3 regions of the Peribacillus sp. FW305-BF15 genome follow, and region 2 is predicted to be linked to each of the others. Evidence: predicted binding sites of a transcription regulator. Region 2 holds the regulator's gene; each other region holds the start of a gene.
What was found. The regulator Rex, encoded in region 2, represses fermentation and respiration genes when NADH is low (regulators of the CRP and FNR family bind a similar motif). The targets are predictions, from matches to a motif close to TTGTGAAATATTTCACAA.

Region 1: a site for Rex is predicted at 1,670-1,687, ahead of AC3WLU_RS05705 (DUF1641 domain-containing protein). Genes of this name have one in related genera too.
Region 3: a site for Rex is predicted at 2,733-2,750, ahead of qoxA (cytochrome aa3 quinol oxidase subunit II). Genes of this name have one in related genera too.

What each region holds. Positions count from the first base shown of each region.
Region 1 covers NZ_JBYSYV010000004.1:165,353-169,646, forward strand. Annotated here, with positions in the region: gene AC3WLU_RS05695 (hydantoinase/oxoprolinase family protein) at 1-772, opposite strand, end outside; gene AC3WLU_RS05700 (hypothetical protein) at 1,245-1,415, opposite strand; gene AC3WLU_RS05705 (DUF1641 domain-containing protein) at 1,737-2,168, shown strand; gene AC3WLU_RS05710 (NAD(P)/FAD-dependent oxidoreductase) at 2,208-3,389, shown strand; gene hxlB (6-phospho-3-hexuloisomerase) at 3,502-4,053, opposite strand; gene hxlA (3-hexulose-6-phosphate synthase) at 4,050-4,294, opposite strand, start outside.
Region 2 covers NZ_JBYSYV010000042.1:3,319-7,612, forward strand. Annotated here, with positions in the region: gene AC3WLU_RS25700 (ABC transporter ATP-binding protein) at 1-1,783, opposite strand, end outside; gene moaC (cyclic pyranopterin monophosphate synthase MoaC) at 1,917-2,423, shown strand; gene AC3WLU_RS25710 (redox-sensing transcriptional repressor Rex) at 2,457-3,116, shown strand; gene AC3WLU_RS25715 (YdiK family protein) at 3,145-3,357, opposite strand; gene AC3WLU_RS25720 (CPBP family intramembrane glutamic endopeptidase) at 3,354-4,079, opposite strand.
Region 3 covers NZ_JBYSYV010000052.1:6,657-10,950, forward strand. Annotated here, with positions in the region: gene qoxB (cytochrome aa3 quinol oxidase subunit I) at 1-1,616, opposite strand, end outside; gene qoxA (cytochrome aa3 quinol oxidase subunit II) at 1,690-2,613, opposite strand; gene AC3WLU_RS26445 (hypothetical protein) at 3,749-4,063, opposite strand.

The sequences.
Region 1 (4,294 bases), on a different contig from region 2:
TTGCCGCATAACGGGGAACGGTTTGGGATGTCATCACCCCTCCGCCTGAGTGAAGCACTAATATGTCATCTTCATATCCTCGTTTATTCATTTCACCTTCAAGGGTTTTAATATAGTTGCTGACAGTCGGTCCCAAAACGGCATTGACGATCGTCGTACTCATGCGCTCATGCTCAAAAATCTCAGGAAGGACTTCACTTGAAATGCATATATAGACATCCGGGAGTTCCTCCTGGATGATTCGTTTCACTTTCGCTTCATTGCTTCCATTTACATACGAGTTCATGAAGCAAACCGCAATGGATTCGGTACCGCGTCGTTTTAATTTCCTTGCCAGTGACCGTACTTCCTCTTCATTGATTTCCGTCAAGACATTCCCAGCAAAATCGATGCGCTCTTCCACTTCAAAACGGTCTCTTCTTTGAATATACGGTTTGGCTACATCATCATATGTATCCCATAACTCAAGCTTGGTTCCTCGGCGGATTTCCGATACATCCCGAAATCCAGCGGATGTGATCAATGCTGTCTTTGGCAGTTTCCTTTCAATCAAGGCATTGGTGCCCACTGTTGTACCATGGGAAAAAACTTTTATATTTTCACAATCGATTTCCGCTTTCGCAATTCCATCCAAAATACCGACCTCTGGATTCAGAGGAGTAGACGACGTTTTCGTAATGGAAATTTCCTTCGTGCTTTCATCAAAAACGAAAACATCCGTAAATGTTCCGCCTACATCAATTGCGAGCCTAGTTTGCTTCGTACCTATCATATAATTCCCACCCCTGCTACAAGATTTAAAATACTTTATACCTTTTGACATTGCCTCTCGCCATTTGCATCGCTAAATACAACTGTGTGAATGAGTAGTAGCCAGCCGCTGGATTTTCTCAGGCCAAAAACGGGACAAGGTGAATGATGAAATAAAAAAAACCAGTCATATCAATGAGAAATAATTGATATAACTGGTTTTTGATCTAGGATTAGCTTCGCTGGCCAGCGAAGTCTATTAGATTCGACAGTTATTTATAGATTCATCTTTTAAGTCACCGAGTCCATTTTAGGCGATGGCAGAGTAGAAAACTACCTGTTTACACCATGGCTATATACCTTATCTTACGTCAATTCATGATAAAGTCAAGGGTATTTTTAGAATATTTAAACAACTATACTTTGAGAATGAGGAGTCGATTTATTACAAAAATAAGTAAGCATAACTGTGTGGCTATGCTTACACAACAATATTATTTATCAGGTGTTTCCGATGTGCTTTCCTCGCTGTTTTTGAGGTAAACTTCAGAAATTCCATTCATACCTTCGATTAGTTGCGCTTTAGTATATTCCATACTGCCAACCAGTTTATGAAGCTTCTTATCATTATTCTCTTCTGTAAGTTTAGATTCTGAATCCGTCACATTTTTTCACCTCCATCATTTAGGATGGCAAATCAAGATGGAAATATGTACGACAGGCGTCGATGGCAGACACCCTCTTACAGTATACTTTAGGTAAAAACAGGTAACTTTCATTAATATCTGTACTTCAAATAAGCAGGAAAAGATGATTTTATGAATCTTTTTTAAAAAATCAGCTGTTTTCAAGCCACTAAAGGGATATACTATAGTTTAGCTTTTATTACATTTTTGTTAGTATTTTTTCTCGTCTCACATTGTGTAATATTTTACAAGTTTTTCTAATTACATCAACAAAATGCTTATTGCAAAGGAGAATTGGATATGTCAGAAACGATTACCCAATCACAAACTGAACAACTTAATGCCCGCCAAAAACAATTAGATGTACTGGACCAATTATTAAAGCCTGAGGTTCAGGAATCATTGAACACTTTAGTCGAGCAGTTACCAAAACTAACTGAGTTAGTGAATATTTTAACAAAGTCTTATGATTTCGCTCAATCGGTTGCGACTGATGATGTGTTGAAAAATGATACGGTCAGCGCAATTTCGGAGATCGCGACACCTGTGGTCCATTCAGTGAAAGGGCTTGCTGCTAATGCCATCGAGGCTAAGGATCGTGCAGAAGCGAATAATGATGTGATCGGTCTTTTTGGTCTGTTAAGGATGATGAAAGATCCGGAAGCACAAAAGCTTTTCCGTTTCGCCCAAGCATTTCTTGAAGTCTCTGCAGAACGTAAAAACCAAAAATAATTTGATGAACTTTCAATCAGTAAGAACGGGGGATTAACTATGTCAAAACAAATCGTCATCTTAGGTGCAGGTTATGCAGGATTACTATCTGCCTTATCCGTACGTGAATATTACAAAAAGGATGAAGTGCAGGTTACAGTGGTGAACCAATTTCCAACGCACCAAATCATCACTGAATTGCACCGTCTTGCAGGCGGATCCATTTCTGAACAAGCCGTTTCCATTCCTTTGGAAAAGCTTTTCAAAGGAAAAGATATCGACCTTGTCATTTCCAAAGTGGAGTCATTCTCGGTCGATAATAAAGAAGTGAAACTTGCCAATGGTTCCACATTATCTTATGATGCCCTGGTTGTTGCTTTGGGAAGCCAAACAGGATTCTTCGGCATTCCGGGACTTGAGGAAAACAGCATGGTCTTGAAATCCGTTAATGATGCTAACAAGATTTACAAACATATCGAAGATCGCATTCGCGAATATTCTCAAACGAATAATGAAGCGGACGCAACCATCGTGATTGGCGGCGGCGGATTGACGGGCGTTGAGTTAATCGGTGAAATCGTGGATCATTTCCCTAAAATCGCCAAAAAGTTCGGAGTGGACTTCAAGGACTTGAAAATCAAGCTTGTGGAAGCTGGTCCAAAAATCCTTCCGGTACTGCCTGATCACTTAATCGAACGTGCCATGACAAGCTTGGAAGCACGCGGCGTTGAATTCCTGACAGGTCTGCCTGTAACGGGTGTTAAAGGAAATCAAATCGAATTGAAAGACGGACAGACGATAACGGCCAATACGCTTGTTTGGACAGGCGGAGTTGCGGCTCTTCCTATCGTAGGCGAATCAGGCCTTGAAGTGGATCGCGGCAAAGCAACCGTCAATGAGTATTTGCAATCCAAATCCCATAAAGACGTATTCGTTGTCGGCGACAGTGCCGTTGCTTTCCCTCCAGAAGGCGGCCGTCCATATGCTCCTACTGCACAAAATGCTTGGCAAATGGGTGAGCTTGTTGGATACAACCTATATGCAGCATTTGAAGGCAAGAAGCTTGAAGAATTCTCACCTGTAAACTCAGGTACACTTGCGAGCCTTGGCCGTAAGGATGCAGTTGCAACCGTTGGGGCCAATAACACGTCCCTTAAAGGCCTTCCGGCTACATTGATGAAAGAAGCAAGTAATGTTCGCTACCTATCACACATCAAAGCCCTATTCAGCCTGGCTTATTAATTCATGATCACCGTGACATGTTCACGGTGCATGCCCTTTATTCCCGTTTGGGAGTAAGGGCATTTTTCATATCAAAAAAAGCGGGCACCCGCTGAAGGGGTCCCGCCATATTTCACTCTACATTACTATGTTTGGAATAAGTAAGCTCGTGGCTGATGGACTCGGTTAATGAATAGTCCAAGCATACTGCATCACATAAAACATGTACACATTGATCAAACAAAGAACTTAACGGCTGGACGCTTTTCGTTTCATGTTCCAAGCGATTTTTCGTTGCTGCCGGTATCACCAAGACCTCATGAGAGACATTCGCCAATTCCGATTGGTCATTCGTCGTGATCGAAAACACCTTGCATCCCACTTCCCTGCCTTTTGCTGCAACTGATATCACACTTTTGGTCGAGCCGCTCCCGCTAATGGCTATGATCAGATCGCCTTTCGAAATAGAAGGGGTAATCGTTTCCCCGACTGCATAGACGTTTAAGCCAAGGTGCATCAATCTCATCGCAAAGGCTTTGGCCATGAAGCCCGATCTGCCTTCACCAACGATGAAGATCCTGGTGTCGGTCCGTAAATTTTTTAGGAGCACATCCGTTACCCCTTCGTCCATTTTGTGAAATACACCGTTCATTTCTTCTAAAATAACCCCAATTTCCTTCTTCAAACTTCCTTCACACCTTTCTTTCCATTCACCGTTTCCTTAAATAGACGGGCAGCTTCTGCTGGATTCTTTGCTTTTGTAATCGCCGAGCCAATGATGATGACATCCAGCCCCTTCCTGACCATTACAGGCAAGGACGAAAGAGTGATCCCTCCTGCTGCAGCCCTCATGGACCCAGCATGATTTCTCATATTGATCATGGCGTGACCTGAATTCTCCTGGCTGTCCTTGCTTACATGCTCAC
Region 2 (4,294 bases):
TTATTTCGGTTTCAAGAAGCTCCATGGCTGCCTCGATTTCCTCAATGCGCCGTTTTCGCTGGCGTTCAGCTTTTTTTGCTTCTTTATCAATTTTGTAATTTGTTTTTTCTACAGCCGCATCTAAAGATTTAGCCTGATCCTGCTGTTCAAGTGCTTGGATTTCCGCTTGCTCCTGTTTCTTCTCTAGATAGTAATCATAATCACCGAGGAATTCTTCGTTGCCGTCTTTGGAGAGCTCTATCACTTTCGTTGCTATCCGATTTATGAAATAACGGTCATGTGAGACGAATAGAATAGTTCCCGGATAATCAATTAATGCATTTTCAAGCACCAATTTACTATCGAGGTCCAAATGGTTCGTTGGTTCATCAAGAATTAAAAAATTGCCTTTTTGCATCATCATTTTGGCTAGAGCAAGCCGGGCCTTTTCGCCCCCGCTTAGTGTGGAAACGGTTTTCAAAACATCATCCCCGCTAAATAGGAAATTACCGAGTACGGTGCGAATGTCCTTTTCCGGTTTAAGGGGATAGTCGTCCCATAATTCATTGAGTACGCGTTTATTGGAAACAAGGTTAGCCTGTTCTTGATCGTAGTAGCTGACTTCTACGTTCGTTCCAAAACGGAAATCCCCAGAAAGGGCAGGCAGCTTGGAAATGATCGTTTTCAATAAAGTTGATTTTCCAACTCCATTTGGGCCGACAAGAGCTATGCTCTCTCCTTTTGTCATCCGGGAATTAATATTCTTTGATACCGTTTCCCCTTCGTATCCGATAGCCAGGTCCTGGAGGTGGAGTACTTCATTTCCGCTTTGCCTTTCAATCTGGAAAGAAAAATTCGCGGATTTTTCATCACCTTGCGGCTTGTCCAGTACATCCATCTTTTCGAGCTGTTTACGTCTGCTTTGTGCTCTTTTCGTTGTGGAAGCCCTTGTGATATTACGTTGGACAAAATCGCGAAGCTTTTCGATTTCCCCTTGCTGTTTCTCGAACAGTTTCATGTCCCGCTCATAATCTTCCGCTTTTCCCTCTAGGTAAGAACTATAATTACCATGGTATTTTTTCATGTTATTCCGGGAAATCTCATATACCAGGTTTACTACTTTATCTAAAAAATAGCGGTCATGGGAAACAATGAGGACAGCTCCCTGGTAGCCTTGTAAATATTGTTCAAGCCAAGAGAGGGTTTCGATATCCAAATGGTTCGTCGGCTCATCCAGAATCAATATATCCGGTTTCCTTAAAAGCAGCTTACCTAAGGCAAGCCTTGTTTTTTGCCCGCCGCTTAAAGTGGAAATTGGGGTAGAATAGTCAAAGTCGGCAAACTGAAGACCATGCAATACGGAACGGATATCCGCTTCATATTGATAACCTCCCTTCTCTTTGAATGCCACCATCAAAGTGTCGTATTCATTCAGCACTTTTTGGTAAACCGTTTCGTTTTCAAAGATGTCAGGTCTGGCCATATCAGCCTCAAGGCGACGCAGTTCCTTTTCCTGCTCTATAAGGTCAGTGAATACAGTAAGCATTTCATCCCAAATGGTCAATGCGGATTCCAATCCAGTATCCTGGGCCATATAGCCGATGGTGACGCCTTTTGGTTTGATTATTTCACCGCCATCATGGGAAAGCTGCCCGGCAATGATTTTTAGCAGAGTGGATTTGCCGGCGCCATTTCGGCCGACAAGGGCAATTCGATCTTTATTTTGAACTTCGAGCTTCATATTTGATAAAATAAGTTCAGCTCCATAATATTTCGATAGTTGATTGATTTGTAATAAAATCATAGATTTCACCTCAATTGATTACTGTTAGTTTAACGTATTTTAGTTATTATCGGCAACAGCTTGGTTCCAAGCTGAAAGAAAAGCTATTACATAAAGTGGAATAATAGTGTATGATTTAGGAGGGGTTACTTAAATGGGAGACTTAACGCATTTTAATGAACAGGGCAGGGCCAAAATGGTCGATGTGAGTGCTAAGCCTGAAACAACCCGGACGGCAGTGGCTCAGTCGAGCATTTTATTGAATGATGAAATATATGGATTGATCACGAACCATAAAATGAAAAAAGGTGATGTACTGGCTGTTGCACAAGTTGCAGGAATCATGGCCAGCAAAAATACATCCAATATAATTCCGATGTGCCATCCCATTGCTCTGCAAGGGGTCAATATAGCCTTTGATTGGGAAAAAGAAGAACAAGGATATAGGCTTAGGATTGAAACGGAAGCTAAGACAAAAGGGAGTACAGGTGTGGAAATGGAAGCGTTAACAGCTGCATCCGTGACTGCCTTGACTGTTTATGACATGTGTAAGGCCATTGATAAGGGAATGGTGATCGGGCCTACATTCTTAGTGGAGAAAACAGGCGGAGTGTCTAGTAGCGATTATAAAAGGCAAGTAAAACGAACAGATAGAGATTAAGTTGAAAAGCATGTGTGAAGGCGGGGAAGAACAATGAACCATGACCCAAAGATACCGCAGGCAACAGCCAAAAGGTTGCCATTGTATTATCGATTTTTAAAGAACTTACATTCCTCAGGCAAACAAAGAGTTTCCTCGGCTGAGCTAAGTGAAGCCGTAAAAGTGGATTCTGCTACCATTCGCCGTGATTTTTCCTACTTTGGCGCGCTTGGGAAAAAAGGCTACGGCTACAATGTCAATTATTTATTATCCTTCTTCAGAAAAACACTTGATCAAGATGAATTGACCAAAGTCGCTTTAATCGGAGTGGGAAATTTAGGAACCGCTTTTTTAAATTACAATTTCATGAAAAATAATAATACAAAAATTGAAATGGCTTTCGAAGTATCTGAAGAAAAGGTCGGCAAGCGAATAGCTGATGTGCCCATCTACCATATGGATCAAATCGATACACTATTGCAGGAAAATAATATTACTGCAGCGATATTGACAGTGCCTGCACAGGTAGCCCAGACGATAACCGATCGTCTAGTCAAAGCTGACATAAAAGGAATATTGAATTTCACACCTGCACGGCTGACCGTGCCGCCATCCATAAGGGTCCACCACATTGACCTGGCCGTGGAACTTCAGTCGCTCATCTACTTCCTGAAGCATTATCCGGTAGTGGAAGAAGCGGCTTTGGAGGAATGAAAAAACGCTGCATTTATGCAGCGTTTTTTTATTTTTTCTTATTTTTTTGTGCGGCTTTAATCTTAAAGTGCAGCATGATCATGCGTAATCCCGATCCAAAATCAAGAGTCGCAATAAGGACAAGTATGTAGGCAAAGAGTCCCCATCCAGAAGAATTGACGGTTTGAATTGCGATAGCGGTAAAAAGAGCCCCTAAGCCTGCATAAATGATGCCCATGAATAATGGTGATTGACGTTTCATAATAAACCTCCGATGAAGGCCTGTGCAGTATCTAGCATCTTCTCAATATCCTCCCGATATACCACTTGAAGGATGATAACAAGCGTGTTCATCGCAATATGAGCGCTCATGGAAACGAGAATGCGGCCTGTTTTCGCATAAAGGAAAGCAAAAGTGAAGCCCATTGCCGTATATAAAAGAAGATGTTCAAATTCACCATGCGCCAAGCCGAAAATAACTGAGCTGATTAAAGCTGAAATAAAGAAGTTAAAGCGTTTATGAAGTGATCCGAAAATAATTTTACGGAAAATTAATTCTTCCAATATAGGTCCAATTACTGAAGTGACGAAAATGACCATGGGGACTTTGTAAATGAGTGAAATGAGTTGCTGCGTATTTTCAGATTCAGACTCCACCCCAAGCATTTGTTCAATGCTTCCGGCAATGCTTTGCGCAAAAAGAGCCATGAACACTCCTGCAATTGCCCATAATATGGACATGGATACGGAAGTTTGGTTTCTCGCGTCCAGCTTTTCCCTCATATCTTTTCTCATTAAAAAAAGAATCAAGAATAAAGCAGCGAGAAAACTGAAAACTATCCAGTATGCTGCAGATTTCACTTCGAGTTCATCAGCCGGCATTCCGGTATAAGACCCGATCAGCATGAAAATGGGTACCCCGACAATACTGGATAATTGCATGGCAATATAAGTGATGATGACGAACCAATATTCTTTTTTCAAAAATGAAAACTCCTTTTATAGTCACCCATCCGCTTGGAACGTTACTGACGTGGGGACAATCTATAAACGCATACTACAAAATGGTATCAAAAATTGGGGCAGAACACCACTTAAAGGTACCCCTAACATGACATTTCAATGACTATGTTTAGGAAATCATTATGCTAAAGTAGTTTACCCGTAATTTATCAGAAATTAATAAAAAATTTTCAATA
Region 3 (4,294 bases), on a different contig from region 2:
TGTGTAGCCCACTCTAGAGAACGTGCATCCCATGGATCGTTTGAGATATTTCTTGATGCATAACGAGTACTCCAATAGATATTGTACACAATAAGTGCAAAACCTATTGCTAAACCAATCGCTCCAACGAAAGAGAGCATATTCAATGGACCATATCCTGTTGATTCAGAGTACGTATACATACGACGTGCCTGCCCATCTAAACCAGTGATGAACATCGGGAAGAATGTTACATTAAAGCCGACTATAATGAACCAGAACGACCATTTTCCAATTTTTTCGCTCAACATGAAACCGAACATTTTTGGCCACCAGTACGTGAAACCGGCAAGTACGGCAAATACAGTACCAGGGATTAAAACGTAATGGAAGTGAGCTACTAAGAACATTGTATTATGGTATTGGTAGTCAGCACTTGCCATGGCAAGCATAACCCCTGTTACCCCACCGAGCGTGAAAATCGGAATGAAAGCTAAAGAGTATAGCATTGGAACGGTAAACACGATTTTACCTTTCCAAAGTGTGAACAACCAGTTGAAGATCTTAACACCAGTCGGCACGGCAATTGCCATCGTGGTAATCGAGAAAATTCCGTTAACCATTGCACCGTGGCCCATTGTATAGAAATGGTGAGCCCATACAATGAAAGATAGTGTAGAAATAGCTACCATGGAGATAACCATCGAATTATACCCGTACAGGTTACGACGTGCAAATGTCGAAATGATTTCACTGTAAATACCGAAAGCTGGAAGAATAACTATATAAACTTCAGGATGTCCCCAAACCCAGAACAAGTTTGCCCAAAGCATATCGCTACCGCCATTGGCCATCGTAAAGAATTGAGTTCCGAATAGACGATCCATTGTCATCAACGCAAGTGCCACTGTCAATACAGGGAAAGCGAAAACGATAATGAAGTTTGTAATCAAGATAGACCATGTGAACATTGGCATTTTCATTAAGTTCAGGCCAGGTGCTCTCATTTTCAAGATGGTTACGATAAAGTTGATACCAGTCATTAATGTACCAATACCTGCGATTTGAAGTGAGATCGCGTAATAGTTCGAACCGACTGATTCACTGAAATCGTTACTTGCCAGCGGGAAGTAAGATGTCCAACCTGCATCAGGAGAACCACCGACTACGAAAGAAATGTTAAATAGCATTGCCCCCATGAAGAATAACCAGAAGCTTACTGCGTTCAGACGTGGGAATGCTACGTCACGCGCTCCAATTTGTAATGGTGTAACAATGTTCATTAACCCAATGATAAATGGCATAGCCATGAACAGGATCATGACGACCCCGTGTGTTGTAAATACCTCATTATAATGCTGTCCATCCAAAAGACCGTTATCTGGAATAGCCGTTTGAGCACGCATCATAAGAGCATCGACGCCACCGCGGAAAAGCATAAGCAGTGCTGCCAAGATGTACATGATACCAATACGTTTATGGTCAACCGTTGTTAACCATTCACGCCATAAGTAACCCCATTTTTTAAAATAGGTAATTCCGGCAACAACCGCAATCATGGTTAAACCAATGGCAACCATGGATGCATAAATCGCAGGACTTGGATGAGGTACGGCAAATCGATCAAAGTAATCCATACTTTTGTGACTCCTTTCAGGAAAATATTCCTTATCTTGTAAACCTAGTTGTTTTATCGAACGAAATTAATTCTTAGTGATTCATGTTGCTGTGTTCTGAATGTTCCTCGTGTGAATCCTTGGAATCATGTTCTTCAGTATCAGAAGATCCGTGGTCATGACCAGCATTTTCCCCTTCAGGAGCTGGTGAAAACTCTAAGTGAGTTCCAGTGTATGTGGATTGTCCCACATGACCAGGTTTTAATAATTCATTGAATTTTTCCTCAGTAATCGGTTTAGCAGTAGCTTTAATTTCATCTACCCACTTATCGTAATCTTTTGCTGACAATGCATTAACGTTGAACGTTTGCTGAGCAAAACCTGAACCACTGAAGTTTGAATTTCGACCCATATACTCACCTGGTACATCAGCTGCTAAGTGCAACGTATTAACCATGTCCGACATCGCGTATTTTTGTCCTCCAAGTTGCGGAATCCAGAAACTTGAGATTGGACCGAATGAGTAAAGTTTAAATTCGATTGGTCGGTTAGTCGGTATAAACAGATAGTTGACCGTTTCGATATCTTCTTCCGGATAACTAAAATGCCACTTCCAGTTGGAAGATGAAGCGTAAATAACTAGAGGTTCTTGATCTCCGTATCCTTTAGGTGTTGCCTCAACTTCATTTGTTGTTTTAACAGTAACAACGGATAGGAAAGCGACGATTATAATTGGGATCGCAACCCAAATTATTTCAAGAACCTTACTTCCTTCAATATGAGGCGGTTCATAATCATCACGTTGTTTGGAAGCACGATATTTCATTATCATGAAGATATACAGTACCATAACGACAAGGACGACAAAGGCCATTGTCCATATCGAAATCATAATAACATCTGCTTGTGTTGCAGCTACTGGCCCTTTAGGGTCCAAGACCATTAATGGGTTATCGCAACCGGTTAGCACAGTGGCAATAGTAAAAAGTATAGTTAATAGAGCCCATTTTATTTTCATAGTACTACCCCTTTCTTACATAATAAAATTCCAATTGGTAATTATTCGGACAAAGTGTTACCATGTTCACAAACCCCGACATACCAATATTAATCCCAAGTCTAAAAAAAGACAATACAAAGTGACATCTGTCACATAAAGTTCAATAAAGAGCAGTAAGAAGATGGTAAATGAACGGAAATGTTCGAAAATCTTCAGCAAATGAAATATAATAATTGTTTAATAACATACCTATGGAATTCACTTATCATTACAGGATTGCATATATTACCGGTCCACTATCCATTTATTATTACTCTAATATAATGAAATGAAAATTTCACATTATATTCTCCGTGTTTATTGCCTCAACCTCCCTCAAGAATATGAATGATATTACCTATCCTGTCAAGTAGGTATTTATCGTTGGAAAACATGATTTAAAACGGATTTTTTACACTCGGCCAGGGAAGTTGGTAAATGGTAGCCGCATTGGATATGATGTTGAATCCATGCTTCCAAACTCTATTGATCCAACACTGGTCAATATTATATGTATATAAGGAAACAACGAGTGGGTAAATTGGGCTCTTTCTCCTTGCAATAATTATTGCCCTTTCAGTATTCCTAACGAGCCGTTTACCAGTAGTCATATGTGAAATAATTCAGGGGTCGGCCAAACTTGTTGCAACTAGTGATGTTTATCGGTCAGCAGGACAGGTCTGAATTACAGAAAAGGACATTTGGTTGTTCAATAAACTCCGCCTTTGTAACCCACACTTCCTCATTGAATGAAACTTCAAGTAAAAGTGCAAAAAAAACCACAAAAAAAGGACTTTTAAAAAATGTCCTTTTCTCGTGGATATAGTTCAAAGTTTAAAGTTAGAACTTCCTGCGTTCGGGCAGTTCGGTTTGGATATCCGAGCACATCGTGTGTATTCCATTAAATGAAAGGGTTGGTCATATTTTTGATACATAACGAGTGCAGTATATTGTATTGAATTAAAAAGTAGCCAACTGATAATTAATCCAAGTCCTCCACATAATGAAAGCGCATTCAATCATTCGGATCACTTTGACTCAAATTCTTTAGACAGGCGTTCATCCATGTTAGTAAATCTGATGATAGAATGCTCATTATGCTATATTCCTCGTTTTAGTTACTGAATTCTGTACTTCTTTTTGTTTGAGTGTTAGCCTTTGACTTCATTTTTATGATTTTAGTCGTTTCCGGTACAATTCTTTCACCTTTATGTGTTTTCATTACCATTTCTTCTGTCAGGACAAAAAATATACCAACTAGAAAAATTGCAGCTGCGCTTAGTGTGATGGCGATTCCAACGGAGGTAAATATATAATCTTTATTGTAATCGCTTACAATGAAACTTAAAGCAAAAATAATAATTCCGATTACACAACCTGTGCCCGATACCCATTTCACTGCATCTAACATCTTCTGATTAGCTTCCATAATTTCATCCCCTTTCTTTCTATTTTATGACATTTCACAAATTTGTCAAATCTTTTCTATATTTTAACATATTCACAATGGAAACCTTGACAAGTAGAACACGCTACTATTAGCTTTTAGGTATTAAAGACTATATGAAGAATTTAAAAAACAGTGCAAATGCACTATCTATTTTCCCGATATTAACCTTGTGTTTACTATTAAAAACTTCTAAATAAAAGGCCCCTGATG